DNA from 4 places in the Pseudomonas sp. LG1E9 genome. Region 2 is predicted to be linked to each of the others. Evidence: predicted binding sites of a transcription regulator. Region 2 holds the regulator's gene; each other region holds the start of a gene.
What was found. Region 2 encodes FliA, which starts transcription of late flagellar genes. Its sites were predicted from a motif close to CTAAAGTTTNNNNNNNNNNNGCCGNTAA; they were not measured.
Positions count from the first base shown of each region.

Region 1: the regulator FliA is predicted to act here: its motif matches at 1,735-1,762, upstream of DNK50_RS17940 (methyl-accepting chemotaxis protein).
Region 3: the regulator FliA is predicted to act here: its motif matches at 1,388-1,415, upstream of motA (flagellar motor stator protein MotA).
Region 4: the regulator FliA is predicted to act here: its motif matches at 1,935-1,962, upstream of DNK50_RS03975 (methyl-accepting chemotaxis protein).

Region 1 covers NZ_CP029983.1:3,923,467-3,926,565, reverse strand. Annotated here, with positions in the region: gene DNK50_RS17940 (methyl-accepting chemotaxis protein) at 125-1,618, opposite strand; gene DNK50_RS17935 (TonB-dependent siderophore receptor) at 1,812-3,099, opposite strand, start outside.
Region 2 covers NZ_CP029983.1:5,071,698-5,074,796, reverse strand. Annotated here, with positions in the region: gene flhF (flagellar biosynthesis protein FlhF) at 1-605, shown strand, start outside; gene fleN (flagellar synthesis regulator FleN) at 712-1,545, shown strand; gene fliA (RNA polymerase sigma factor FliA) at 1,542-2,282, shown strand; gene DNK50_RS23150 (chemotaxis response regulator CheY) at 2,453-2,827, shown strand; gene DNK50_RS23145 (protein phosphatase CheZ) at 2,846-3,099, shown strand, end outside.
Region 3 covers NZ_CP029983.1:1,307,009-1,310,107, reverse strand. Annotated here, with positions in the region: gene motB (flagellar motor protein MotB) at 1-464, opposite strand, end outside; gene motA (flagellar motor stator protein MotA) at 468-1,319, opposite strand; gene DNK50_RS06150 (HDOD domain-containing protein) at 1,487-3,022, shown strand; gene rhdA (thiosulfate sulfurtransferase) at 3,080-3,099, shown strand, end outside.
Region 4 covers NZ_CP029983.1:803,115-806,213, reverse strand. Annotated here, with positions in the region: gene DNK50_RS03975 (methyl-accepting chemotaxis protein) at 1-1,820, opposite strand, end outside; gene DNK50_RS03970 (sigma-70 family RNA polymerase sigma factor) at 2,101-2,625, shown strand; gene DNK50_RS03965 (FecR domain-containing protein) at 2,609-3,099, shown strand, end outside.

The DNA of each region.
Region 1 (3,099 bases), 1.1 Mb from region 2:
CTGCTACTGAATTGCCCCTGTTTCGCTGGACGCCCCTGACTGGCTCCTTTTGGCCGATTCCTGCCCATCGCGACCGTCAAAAACCGACCCATAGCTGTCGCTCAGCAGAGGCAGAAACGCTACCTCACTGATGAAACCGCCGCCCCAACGCATCCAGCCGCACTGCAATCGGCGGCAGTTGTTCGCTGCTCCGCGCTAGCATCTCCACATCGTCTGCGGTGCTTTGGGCAATGCCCTGCACCGACTGCAACCGCCCGACAATTTCCAGGTTTGCTGAGCTCTGTTCCCGCGAGGTGGTGACGATTCGTCCGTTCAGCGCATCGATCTGGCTGATGTCATTGCCCACGGCCCTTAGCATGTCCACCGCGACCTGGCTGTCTTCCACGCAGCGCTCTACGCCTTGGCGGCTGTCGTGCATGGCTTCGACGGCTTCGCGGCTGCCTTGCTGCAAGCTGTCGATGATGGTTTTGATTTCCTGGGTGGAGACGGCTGTGCGTTGCGCCAGGCTGCGTACTTCGTCGGCGACGACGGCGAAGCCGCGGCCTTGTTCGCCGGCGCGGGCGGCTTCGATGGCGGCGTTGAGGGCGAGGAGGTTGGTCTGGTTGGCGATGCTGCTGATGACTTCGAGCACCGAGCCGATCTGTTCGGCCTGCACGGCCAGGCCTTGGACGGTCTGGTGGGTGCCGCTGAGGCGCGTGGCCAGTTGGGTGATTTCGTGTTGGGCGCGGCCGACGCTTTCCTGGCCGCGCAGGATTTGCTGGCTGGCGATGCCGGCGTGTTCTACGGCTTCCTCGACGTGCACTGTAATGTTGCCCATGGCGTGTTCCATGCGCTCCATGGAGTCGGTCATTTGCGCAATTTCGGCGAGTTGGTGGCGCGCGCCTTTTTCCAGGGTGCCGCTGGCGTGGGCCAGTTCCTGGCCGAGTTGGCCGAGGCCGTGGGAGTCGCGGGCGACCCCGTCGATGAGGCCGGTGATCTGGTGCAGGAAGTGGTCGAAGCGTTTGGCCAGGGAGACGTGCACCTTGCCTTCGCCCTGGGCGGTTTCCACGGTGAATTGGGTGGTGACGGCGAGCATCTTTTCGAGCATTTCCTGGCTCTCGACGGCTTCGGCGTGGCTGTGCACGGCGAGGTAGAGCAGGGCGACGGTTTCCATCACCACGTAGAAGGCGTGCACAAACACCATGGTCCAGCCGCCATGGTGTTCCATCACGAACACCGGGAAACCTTGATGCTGCAAGGCATGGAAGACTACGTGGTGCACGGCGATAGTGAGTGCGGCCACCAGGATCGGCAGCCAGTCGCGGTAGAACGTCAGCACCGCCAGCAGGGCGAAAATCCCGAAGTGGGATTCGATCACGCCCTGGGCCTGGTTGATGTGCAGCGCGGCCATGATCATCAGGCCCGCGCCGAGTGCGCAGCGCATTGCCCGGGTGCCGCCGATGGCGCGGTAGAGCGCGGTCAGCACCACACTGGTGCCGCCACCGACGACGATTGCCTGGGCCAGGGTGTCGTGCCAGAACGCCAGGCCTACGGAGAACAGTGTCATCAGCCAGATCAGCGCCAGCATGATGCGGTCGGCCTTGCGGTAGTGCTCTAGGAAGCGCGCGTGGACAGGCATTCACTCTTACTCCATGTGGTCTGGCCAGGAACAAAGCATGCGGCGTGCCACGATGGCGCGCGGGTACAGAGCAAAGCAGGTATCAGGTTTTTTTCAGGATCGGGGTGCCAAAAGGCTTATCGGCATTTGTGGTGGGGACTTTAAGTGCCGCAACAAGAGGAAAGGCTGCCCGAGCGGGCAGCCTTGATGAGGGTCAGAAGCTGTACTTGGCCGTCAGCATCATGTTGCGCGGGTTGCCGTACGAGTCGCCGCCATAGCTCACGGAGTTGGCAATCGACGAATAGTAGCTGCGGTCGAAGATGTTGTTGGCGTTGAGCTGCAGGTCCAGATGGTCGTTGACCCTGTAGCCGGCCATCAGGTCGGTGACGGCGTAGGCGCCTTGTTGCAGGCGGTAGGTGCTGCCGTCGGCCAGTTTGATGTCGTTGTACATGCGGCTCTGCCAGGAGATGTTGCCGCCCACGCGGAATTTTTCCAGCGGGCCCTGGAGGTTGTAGCGGGTGGTCAATTTGAACAGATGCTCCGGGGTGTCGGTGTCGTACTGCTTGTTGACCTTCTCCGGGCTGGCTTCATCCTTGATGGTGTGGGTCCGTGCGTAGGTGTAGCCACCGCCGACCTGCCAGTTGTCGGTCAGGGCGCCTTGCAGTTCGAAGTCGATACCCTGGCTGCGGATCTCGCCGGAGGCTTCATAGCACTCCGTCTGCGGGCAGTTCTGCACAGTCACTTGGCTAGCACGGTTTTCCTGGTCGACACGGAACAGTGCGACGCTCGCATTCAGCGCGCCGCCCAGGTATTCGCCCTTGACGCCGACCTCGTAGTTCTTGCCGACGATTGGCTTGACCGGCGTGCCGGAAATGTCCTTGGCGCTCTGTGGCGTGAAGATGTCGCTGTAGCTGACGTAGACCGAGTGATGGTCGTCCAGCTCGTAGATCAGGCCCGCGTAGCGCGTCAGGTTGCGGGTGACTTTGTAGTCGCCGCTGTTGCTGCCGTGGGCATCGTAGTCGTACCAGTCCAGGCGCCCGCCGAGGATCAGCTTCAGCGGGTCCGCCAGGCTCAGGCGGGTGGTGACGTAGACGCCGTCCTGGGTGGTGATTTCGCGGGTGTCGGAGGTGTGCACGAAGTCCGGTTTGCCGGCGTTGATCGGCCAATTGGTGTCGTACGGGCTGTAGTCGTGGCTGGTCATGTCGTAAATGCGGCGGCTGGCGCCGACCACCAGCTCATGGCTGCGCCCGAATGCCTGGAACGGACCGCTGACGAACGCGTCGACGCCGGCCTGGTTCTCGTCGTAGGCGGCTTGGTAGACGGTTCGTCCCAGCGACTTGTCCGCCGCCCAACGCGATTGGTAGGAGCCCGAGAACAAGGCTTTCTGCTCGGCGTAGTTGGCGTTGACTTGCAGCTTCCAGTCGTTGGCCAGGTTCTGGCGCAGTTCGGCGAAGACCGTGTTGATCTCCTGGTCCTTGTTTTCCCAGTCGGTGCCGGGGTTG
Region 2 (3,099 bases):
TGGCAGCGCGTTATGTGCTCAAGTACGGCGCGAACAACATCGCGCTGGTGAGCATGGACAGCTACCGCATCGGCGCCCAGGAGCAACTCAAGACGTTGGGCCGCATCCTCAATGTGCCGGTGACCCACGTCGACCCGGGCCAATCCCTGGCCAACGCCCTCGACCCGCTGCTGCGCAAGCGCGTGGTGCTGATCGACACCGCTGGCCTGCAAGCCAGCGACCCGGCGTTGCGCATGCAGCTGGAAAGCCTGGCCGGGCGTGGCATCAAGTCGAAAAATTACCTGGTGCTTGCAACCACCAGCCAGAAACAGGTTCTTACCGCTGCGTACCATAGCTACAAGCGCTGCGGCCTGGCCGGTTGCATCCTGACCAAACTGGATGAAACCGCCAGCCTGGGCGAAGTGTTGAGCCTGGCTATCAGCCATGAACTACCGGTTGCCTACCTGACCGACGGGCCGCGGATCCCGGATGATCTGCATCTGCCGCGCCGTCATCAGTTGGTCAGCCGCGCCGTCAGCGTGCAAATGCAAGAAGAGCCTAGCGAGGAAGCGATGGCCGATATGTTCGCCGACCTCTACCACAACCCGGCAAAACGGGTCGGTTGAAGTCAGGATGAACACCGTGAAATGTACCTACATCGATGGTCTGCAAGCGATTCACGCGGCCAAGCCATGTAGCCTGCGTCTAAGCAAGACAAGGTAAAGAAATAAAATGGGCAGCATGCATCCCGTACAGGTGATCGCGGTGACCGGCGGCAAAGGTGGCGTCGGGAAAACTAACGTGTCAGTGAATTTGTCCCTGGCCCTGGCAGAGCTTGGCCGTCGCGTCATGCTGCTGGACGCTGACCTGGGGTTGGCGAACGTCGACGTTCTGCTGGGACTGACGCCCAAACATACCCTTGCCGATGTGATCGAAGGGCGCTGCGAGCTGCGCGATGTGCTGCTGCAGGGCCCCGGTGGGATCCGCATCGTGCCGGCCGCCTCTGGCACCCAGAGCATGGTGCACCTGAGCCCGGCGCAACATGCCGGCCTGATCCAGGCATTCAGTGATATCGGCGACAACCTCGACGTGCTGGTGATCGACACCGCCGCCGGGATCGGCGAGTCCGTGGTCAGCTTCGTGCGCGCCGCGCAGGAAGTGTTGCTGGTGGTCTGCGATGAACCCACCTCGATCACCGACGCCTACGCCCTGATCAAACTGCTTAACCGTGACTACGGCATGAACCGCTTCCGCGTCCTGGCCAACATGGCCCAGAGCCCGCAGGAAGGGCGCAACCTGTTCGCCAAGTTGACCAAGGTCACGGATCGCTTTCTCGATGTCGCCTTACAATACGTCGGCGCAGTTCCCTACGACGAGTGTGTGCGCAAGGCTGTGCAAAAGCAGCGTGCGGTCTACGAAGCGTTCCCTCGTTCCAAATGCGCACTGGCGTTCAAGGCTATTGCCCAGAAGGTCGATACCTGGCCGTTGCCCGCCAACCCACGGGGGCATCTGGAGTTTTTCGTCGAGCGATTGGTACATCAGACGAGCGCAGGACCGGTGCTATGACAGCGAACGGCTACAACGCCTACAAGAAGTCTGCCCGTGACAGTCAGGGTGAGTTGATTGAGCGCTATGCGCCGCTGGTCAAGCGTATCGCCTATCACCTGTTGGCACGCCTGCCTGCCAGCGTGCAGGTCGAAGACCTGATCCAGGCCGGCATGATCGGCTTGCTCGAAGTGTCGACCAAATACGACGCCAGCAAAGGCGCGAGTTTCGAGACGTATGCGGGCATCCGCATCCGTGGCGCGATGCTCGATGAGGTGCGTAAAGGCGATTGGGCACCGCGTTCGGTGCACCGCAATACGCGCATGGTCAGTGACGCAATTCGTGCAATTGAAGCAAAAACCGGCCGCGACGCTAAAGATCACGAAGTTGCGGCCGAACTCCAATTGAGTCTCGACGATTACTACGGGATTTTGAACGATACCTTGGGCAGCCGCCTGTTCAGTTTCGACGACCTGTTGCAGGACGGCGAACACGAAGGGTTGCACGAGGACGGCGCGAGCGCGCACATGGAGCCGTCACGTGACCTGGAGGATGAACGCTTCCAGGGCGCATTGGCGGACGCCATTGCCAACTTGCCCGAGCGCGAGCGGTTAGTGTTGGCGCTGTACTACGACGAAGAGCTGAACCTCAAGGAAATCGGTGAGGTCCTGGGGGTCAGCGAATCGCGTGTCAGCCAGTTGCACAGCCAATGCGCAGCCCGCTTGCGGGGGCGTTTGGGAGAGTGGCGAGCGCGCTGACAGGCAGTGTGGGGAGCACTGCAAAGCGATACCGCGATGGTGATAGGCCGTCGCGGGTTCGATCCGTGGTGCCCCCGGCAGTCCTTTTTGTGTAATGCCTGTTGATTGAAATGGCGCGTCCAGGTGCTGGGCGCGTTTAAGACTGCTTGGAGGTCGAATTGGACAAGAACATGAAAATCCTCATCGTTGATGACTTCTCAACGATGCGGCGGATCATAAAAAACCTGTTGCGTGACCTTGGGTTCACAAACACGGTCGAGGCGGATGACGGCCTTACGGCGATTCCGATCCTCAACAGCGGGAGCATCGACTTTCTGGTAACGGACTGGAACATGCCGGGCATGACGGGCATCGACTTGTTGCGCCACGTGCGCGCCGACGAAAAATTGCGCAGTCTTCCCGTGTTGATGGTAACCGCCGAAGCCAAGCGTGAGCAGATCATCGAAGCCGCCCAAGCCGGGGTCAACGGTTACGTGGTCAAGCCATTCACTGCACAGGCCTTGAAAGAGAAGATCGAAAAGATCTTTGAACGCATCCACGGCTAATGCCATCGCGGGGGAGCTATGGAGCATAACGAATCGTCACAGGGAGACTTCGAGTCCACCCTGAAAAAGCATGCTCACCAGTTGGTCGACAGCCTTGAAAAAGGCCATTTCGGCGACGCGGTGCAGTTGATCCATGAGCTCAACCAGACCCGTGACCGCGGCCTGTACCAGGAAGTGGGCAAGCTCACACGCGAGCTGCACAGTGCGATCGTCAATTTTCAGATTGACCCGCACATGCCCCAGGCCGAAGAAATCTCGCAGATCACTGATGC
Region 3 (3,099 bases), 2.5 Mb from region 2:
CGCAGGCCTTCGGGCGTGATCTCGAACGAGATCTGATCCTTGAATTTGAGCAGCTGCGGATTTTCATCCACCTTGGTCTGCAACTCTTGCAGCAACAACTCCAGGCGTTCCTGCTCGACCTGCTCGGCCATGCTCTCGACCGTGTCACGCTCGATCGGGATTTTTTCCTGCGGGGCCTCGGTCTTGACCTCTGGGTTGATGGTGCGCTCAGGCGCCAACTGCGGCGAGCCGCCCAGGTCGATCACAAACGGCGTACCACTTTCCGAGAAGCCAATCGGGTCTTTGAAGTAACCGGCGATGGCGATCTTCTGTTCGGGCGTGGCGGTAGACATCAGCCACAGCACCAGGAAGAACGCCATCATCGCCGTCGCAAAGTCGGCGAAGGCGATTTTCCAGGCGCCACCATGGTGCCCCGCAGCGAAGCGCTTGACGCGCTTGATGATTATCGGCTGGTTGTTTTCCATGGCTTAGCGACCGCGAACCGCTTGTTCCAGCTCGGCGAAGCTTGGGCGATGCTTCGGGTACAACACCTTGCGACCGAACTCGACCGCCAGCGATGGCGGCATGCCGGACGCGGACGCTACCAGGCTGGCCTTGATCGATTCGTACAGATTGATTTCTTCCTTGGCATCGTGAGCCAGGGAGGTGGCCAGCGGGCCGAAGAAACCATAGGCCGCGAGAATACCGAAGAACGTACCCACCAGCGCCGCACCTACGTGCATGCCGATGGCCGCTTGGTCACCTTCGCCCAGGGATGCCATGGTCACCACGATACCGAGCACCGCCGCAACAATACCGAAGCCAGGCATGCCGTCGGCGATGCCGGTCACGGCGTGGGAAGGGTGTTCCAGCTCTTCTTTAAGGCTGAACAATTCCATGTCGAACAGGCCTTCCAGCTCGTGGGGGGCCATGTTGCCGGAGGACATGATGCGCAGGTAGTCGCAGATATAGGCGGTCATGCGCTCATCTTTGAGCACGGCCGGGTATTTGGCGAAAATCGGGCTGGCGGCGGCGTCCTCGATGTCGGCCTCGATGGCCATCATGCCTTCGCGGCGGCTCTTGTTGAGGATCTCGTACACCAGGCCCAGCACTTCCAGGTAGAAGGTGTGGGTAAAGCGCGAACCGAACATGGCCAGCGATTTCTTGACCACGTGCATGGTCATGTAGCCGGGGTTGGCCTGCAGGAAGGCGCCCAGTGCCGCACCACCAATGATCAGCACTTCGAAAGGCTGGATCAGTGCCGCAATTTTACCGTGGGACAGGACGTACCCGCCGAGCACGCTCGCGAAGACGACGATGATGCCGATAATTTTAGCCATAGGAGATGAGTACTTGCGCCGTCGGGTTCATGGACATATTTGGGGGAACTGGAAAACTCTTGTTCCTCTTATCGGCAAAACTGCGCCAGACTATAGCCCGTTAAGGCGAAAAGCCAGTTCGGCCCGCTCCGGGCGTGTTGACCGCAAGTGATGATCGCGCCCCAATCATGGCTAATGAAACGACAGTCCCATCTGTAAGACCCTCCTCTCTCGCCGCTTGGATCAAGCGTCTGGACGACGTACTGCTGCCCGTTCCTCAGGCCAGCCATGACCGAGTGTGCAAAGCCATCCGCGACAGTCGCAGTTCGTTGCGAGATATTGCCGAACTGATGCAGAACAGCCCCGCCCTGGTGCTCAGCGTGATGCGCGAGGCCAACAGCCACACCCATGGCAGCCTGGCGGAACCGGCGGAAAACCTTGAAGTGGCGCTTAACCGCCTGGGCCTCAAGCGCGCCGAAGAACTGCTCGCACGCCTGCCCTCGTTGCCCGCTCAAGAGATTCCCGTGGCATTGCGCCAGCTGCTGCTGGTGAGCCAGCACGCGTCGCAGCAGGCCAACGGCTTGTTCGGCAGCCGCCTGGCGCGGCTCTGGCAGGACATTCACTGGGGCAGCCTGCTGTTTCTGTCGCCGCTGTGGCCGATGGCCGTTGCCTACCCCAAACTGCTTGAAGAGTGGGAACTGCGCGTCATCCACAAAGGCGAGCCTGCACGCAAGGTCGAGCAGGAACTGTTCGGCGTACGCCTGCTGGACCTGTGCCTGGGCCTGACCGAAGCCTGGCACCTGCCGATCTGGGTATCCCAGGGCTATACCCTGTTGCTGCGCGAACAACGTTTGCTGGTCAAGGCGCTGCATATCGCCCGCGAAGACGACCCGTTGCGCCACCAGCAATTGCTCGACGCCGAACCCAATCTGCGTCGCTGGCTGAACCAGCCGGCCAATACCGTGCTGCTGGCCAATGGCCTGGCGATGTCGGCCCAGGAGTCCTGGACCTGCCCGCACACCCAACGCTGGCAATACCTCACCGCCCTGTACCTGCAACAGCCCTTGGCAGAGGTGCAGCAACACTCTCATCAACAAGCCGTGACCAGCGCCCGCACCGCCCTGATGCCCGACCTCTGGCACCCGGCGCTGTCGCTGATCTGGCCGTGGCACGTACAGAAGATCCATCGCGGCCTGCTGCCGGCGCCGCCACCGACTGCCGAGGCCCTGGCCGTTTGGCGCAACCGCTGCACCGAACTGCTCGTAGAGCCGAGCCGCTTTGCCAATGCCATGCATTTGACCACCTGCGCCAAGGAAGCCCTGGTGGCCAGTGGCATGCAGCGTGTCCTGTTGTTCATGGCCGATCGCGCCCTGAGCACCTTGCGTGTACACCAGGCCGACGGCCTGCCCAAAGACGCCGCCAACCTGAGCCTTGATGTGGTCAACAGCACGCTGCTGCAACGCCTGCTGGAAAAATCCGCCCAAGTGCGCCTGACGCCGGACAACCACGCGCAGTTCTCGGCCTTGCTGCCGCCGATCCTGCGCCGCCTGTTCACCGGTGAACACCTGCTGTTGCGCTCGATGAGCTGCAATGGCCGCGTGGTGATGGTGATGGTCGCCGACCAGGGCGGCGGGCCGTTCTCGGAAACCACCGTGCAGGCCTTCGGCAAAACCGCCCAATGCATCGAGAAAGCCCTGCACAGCTTTACCAACCGCAGCGCCTGATGCTTGCGCTACAATCGCCGTCCTTTATCGCCAACATTTGTGCCCAGGAGACCTCACATGCCTGACTTCTCTGGCTT
Region 4 (3,099 bases), 2.0 Mb from region 2:
CAGTCCTTCAGGGTTTCGTTGAGATTGGTCACGCCCTGTTGGTTCAGCAGGTTGATCTGGTTGATGTCGACGTTGAGGGTTTCCACCACGGCAGTCTGTTCCTCGGTGGCCGCAGCGACGGACTGGTTCATGCCGTCGATCTCGACGATTCGCTGCGTAACGCTGACCAGGCGCTCGCCCGCCTGGTTGGCCACTTGAACGCTTTCTTCACTGGAGGTCTGACTGGCATTCATGGTGGTCACTGCCTCACGCGAACCCACTTGCAGCGAAGTGATCATTTTATGAATCTCTTCAGCCGACTCCTGGGTACGGTGAGCCAGGTTACGCACCTCATCAGCGACCACGGCAAATCCGCGTCCTGCTTCACCGGCACGAGCCGCTTCGATGGCCGCGTTCAATGCCAGCAGGTTGGTTTGCTGGGAAATACCTTTGATCACATCAAGGATGTGGCCGATGTTGTCAGTGCTGGCGTTCAGAGTTTCGATCTGGGTGCAAGACAGGCTGATCTTTTGCGACAGCTCCGACATTGCCAGGATGGTTTGCTCAACTACTTTGCGCCCATCGTCGGCCTGCTCGCTGGCACCACTGGCGTGCTGTGAAGCGTCGGCGGCGTTACGTGCGATTTCCTGGGTAGCGGCGCCCAGCTCGTTGATGGCTGCGGCCACGCTGTTGGTGCGTGCGCTCTGCTCGTCAGAGCCGATGATCGAGGCATTGGACGACGCCATCACACGCTGGGACAAGTCATGCACCTGGCGTGTGGCTGAGGACACTTCGGAAATCGAGGCGTGAATACGCTCCACGAACCGGTTGAACGCACTGCCCACTTCTCCGAACTCGTCTTTGCTGGTGACCGCCAGGCGGCGGGTCAGGTCGCCCTCGCCTTGGGCAATGTCCTGCATGGCAATACCCATGGTGGTCAGGGGCCGCAGCAGCACTTGGATCAGCAAGCTCAAGAGCACGGCAATCGCGACGACGGCGATCAGCATGGCAATCAATGCGGACGTACGGAATTTACCCAGCGGTGCGTAGGCTTTGTCTTTATCAATCGACAGACCGATATACCAATCAGCACCAGGCAAGCCACTGATAGGCGTGAACGACAGGATGCGATCCTGGCCTTTGAGGACGACCTCCTGGTTAAGTTTCTCGATGCGCAGGCTGATGCCAGGATAGATATCCTTGAGGTTTTTCATCACTTGGTCTTCGTCAGGGCTGACGATGACTTGGCCGTCACCGCTGACCAGGAACGCATGGCCGATACCGCCGAAATCCACCGAGTTGATGATCTTCACCAGGGTTTGCAGGCTCAGGTCTCCGCCGACCACGCCGAGCAACTCGCCATTCTTTTTCACCGGCATGGCGATCGTTACGATCTGCCCTCCCACTGCGGCCATATAGGGCGGCGTGAGCATGGGTTTATCGGCAGCCACCGCTTGTTTGTACCAAGGACGCTGACGAGGGTCGTAACCGTCAGGCATCTTTGCGTCCGGGCGCTGGGTGAACACCCCGTTAGTTTGGCCAACATAGGTGAACTGGAAGTTCGAAGTGAACGCTGGTTGATCGACCAACCCCGGGAGGTCAGCCCCACTGCCTTGGTGGGCAACGTTTTGCGTCAGGCTTTCGAGCACCAATATTCGACCGCTGAGCCAGTTCTGCACGCTGCTGGCGGTGAGCTCACCAGACTGCTGAATAGACGACTCCAGGTTCTGCTTGATGGTGCTGCGCTGCAGATAGTCGTTGTAAAGGGTAAATAACGCGAAGGCCAGAACCACAACGCCTGACGCGGCCAACAAAATTTTATGACTGAATTTGAGATTCATTTCATCGACTTCTTTTTGCCAAAGGGGGGTGAGCGGGCCGAATGGAGCATTCCATGTAACGGTGTCGGCAGCTTCTCAGGCCGCTCTATTTCGGTGCACACATGGCTTATCAGGCTTTCGGCCACGTCGAAGCAAAACTTAGGGGTTTGTGGGAAAGATCTTCTTTTTAAGTAGGAAACCGACCAGTGGTTGTCGTACAAGGACCAGAGTTGCAAATTTTTTCCGCCTATCAAACAATGCGACTAATTATCATTTGTGACGTCTGGCCGAGCTCGTTTACATGCCGCCCTCTGAGTACATCTCGTGTGAAGAAAACGTTGTGCAGGCGCTTTACTGCACCCACCACAACTGGCTGAACACTTGGCTGCGCAGCCGCCTGGGTAATGCAGCCGATGCTGCAGACCTGGCTCAAGACACCTTCGTACGCCTGCTGCAGAGAACCGAGCGTTTTGAACTCAAGGCGCCACGGGCATTTTTGCGCACAATTGCCCGAGGTTTAGTCATTGATCACTGGCGCCGCGAGGAGATCGAACGGGCCTATCTCGAATCAATCGCCCATCTGCCCGAAGCGTTGGCGCCGAGTGCTGAGGCGCGAGTATCGGTGCTGGAGTTGCTGGAGGACATCGCCCGGCTTTTGGAAGGCTTGAAACCCAAGGTGCGTAAGGCATTTCTGATGGCCCAGTGTGATGGGCTAACGTACAAACTGATCGCGCAGCAGATGGGTATCTCACTGAGGTCAGTTGAACGTTATGTCGCCGAGGCGCTTTATCACTGCTACGTCCTGCGTTATGGCACCCATGGATAACTCCACACGCTGCGGCCCAGATCCTAGGGTGGTCAAGCAGGCTATCAGTTGGATGCTGCGCTTGCGTAACAACAGCGCCAACACTCAGTTGCTCGTGCAATGTGAGCACTGGCGCGAAGCTCATCATGATCATGAACTGGCTTGGCAACGGGTTCAGGCGCTGCAGCAGGAGCTGAATAGCCAGCTGACCGCGATCCCCGAGACGCACAGGGCACTGGAAAACAGTGCTCAGGGCCTTGGGCGGCGGCAGGCACTGAAGCTATTGTCCGGAGCACTGTTGGTGGGTTCGGCGGTATGGGTAAGCCGGGATCTGAGCGGTTGGCAGCGCTGGACTTCTGACTTCGCAACAGCCACCGGCGAGCGCCGCAACATGCAACTGCCCGAGGGCACTCGCCTGCAACTCAACACAGACAGTGCGGTAGACCTGGATTTCAAAGCGCTGCAGCGTCTGATCACATTGGTGCGTGGGGAAAT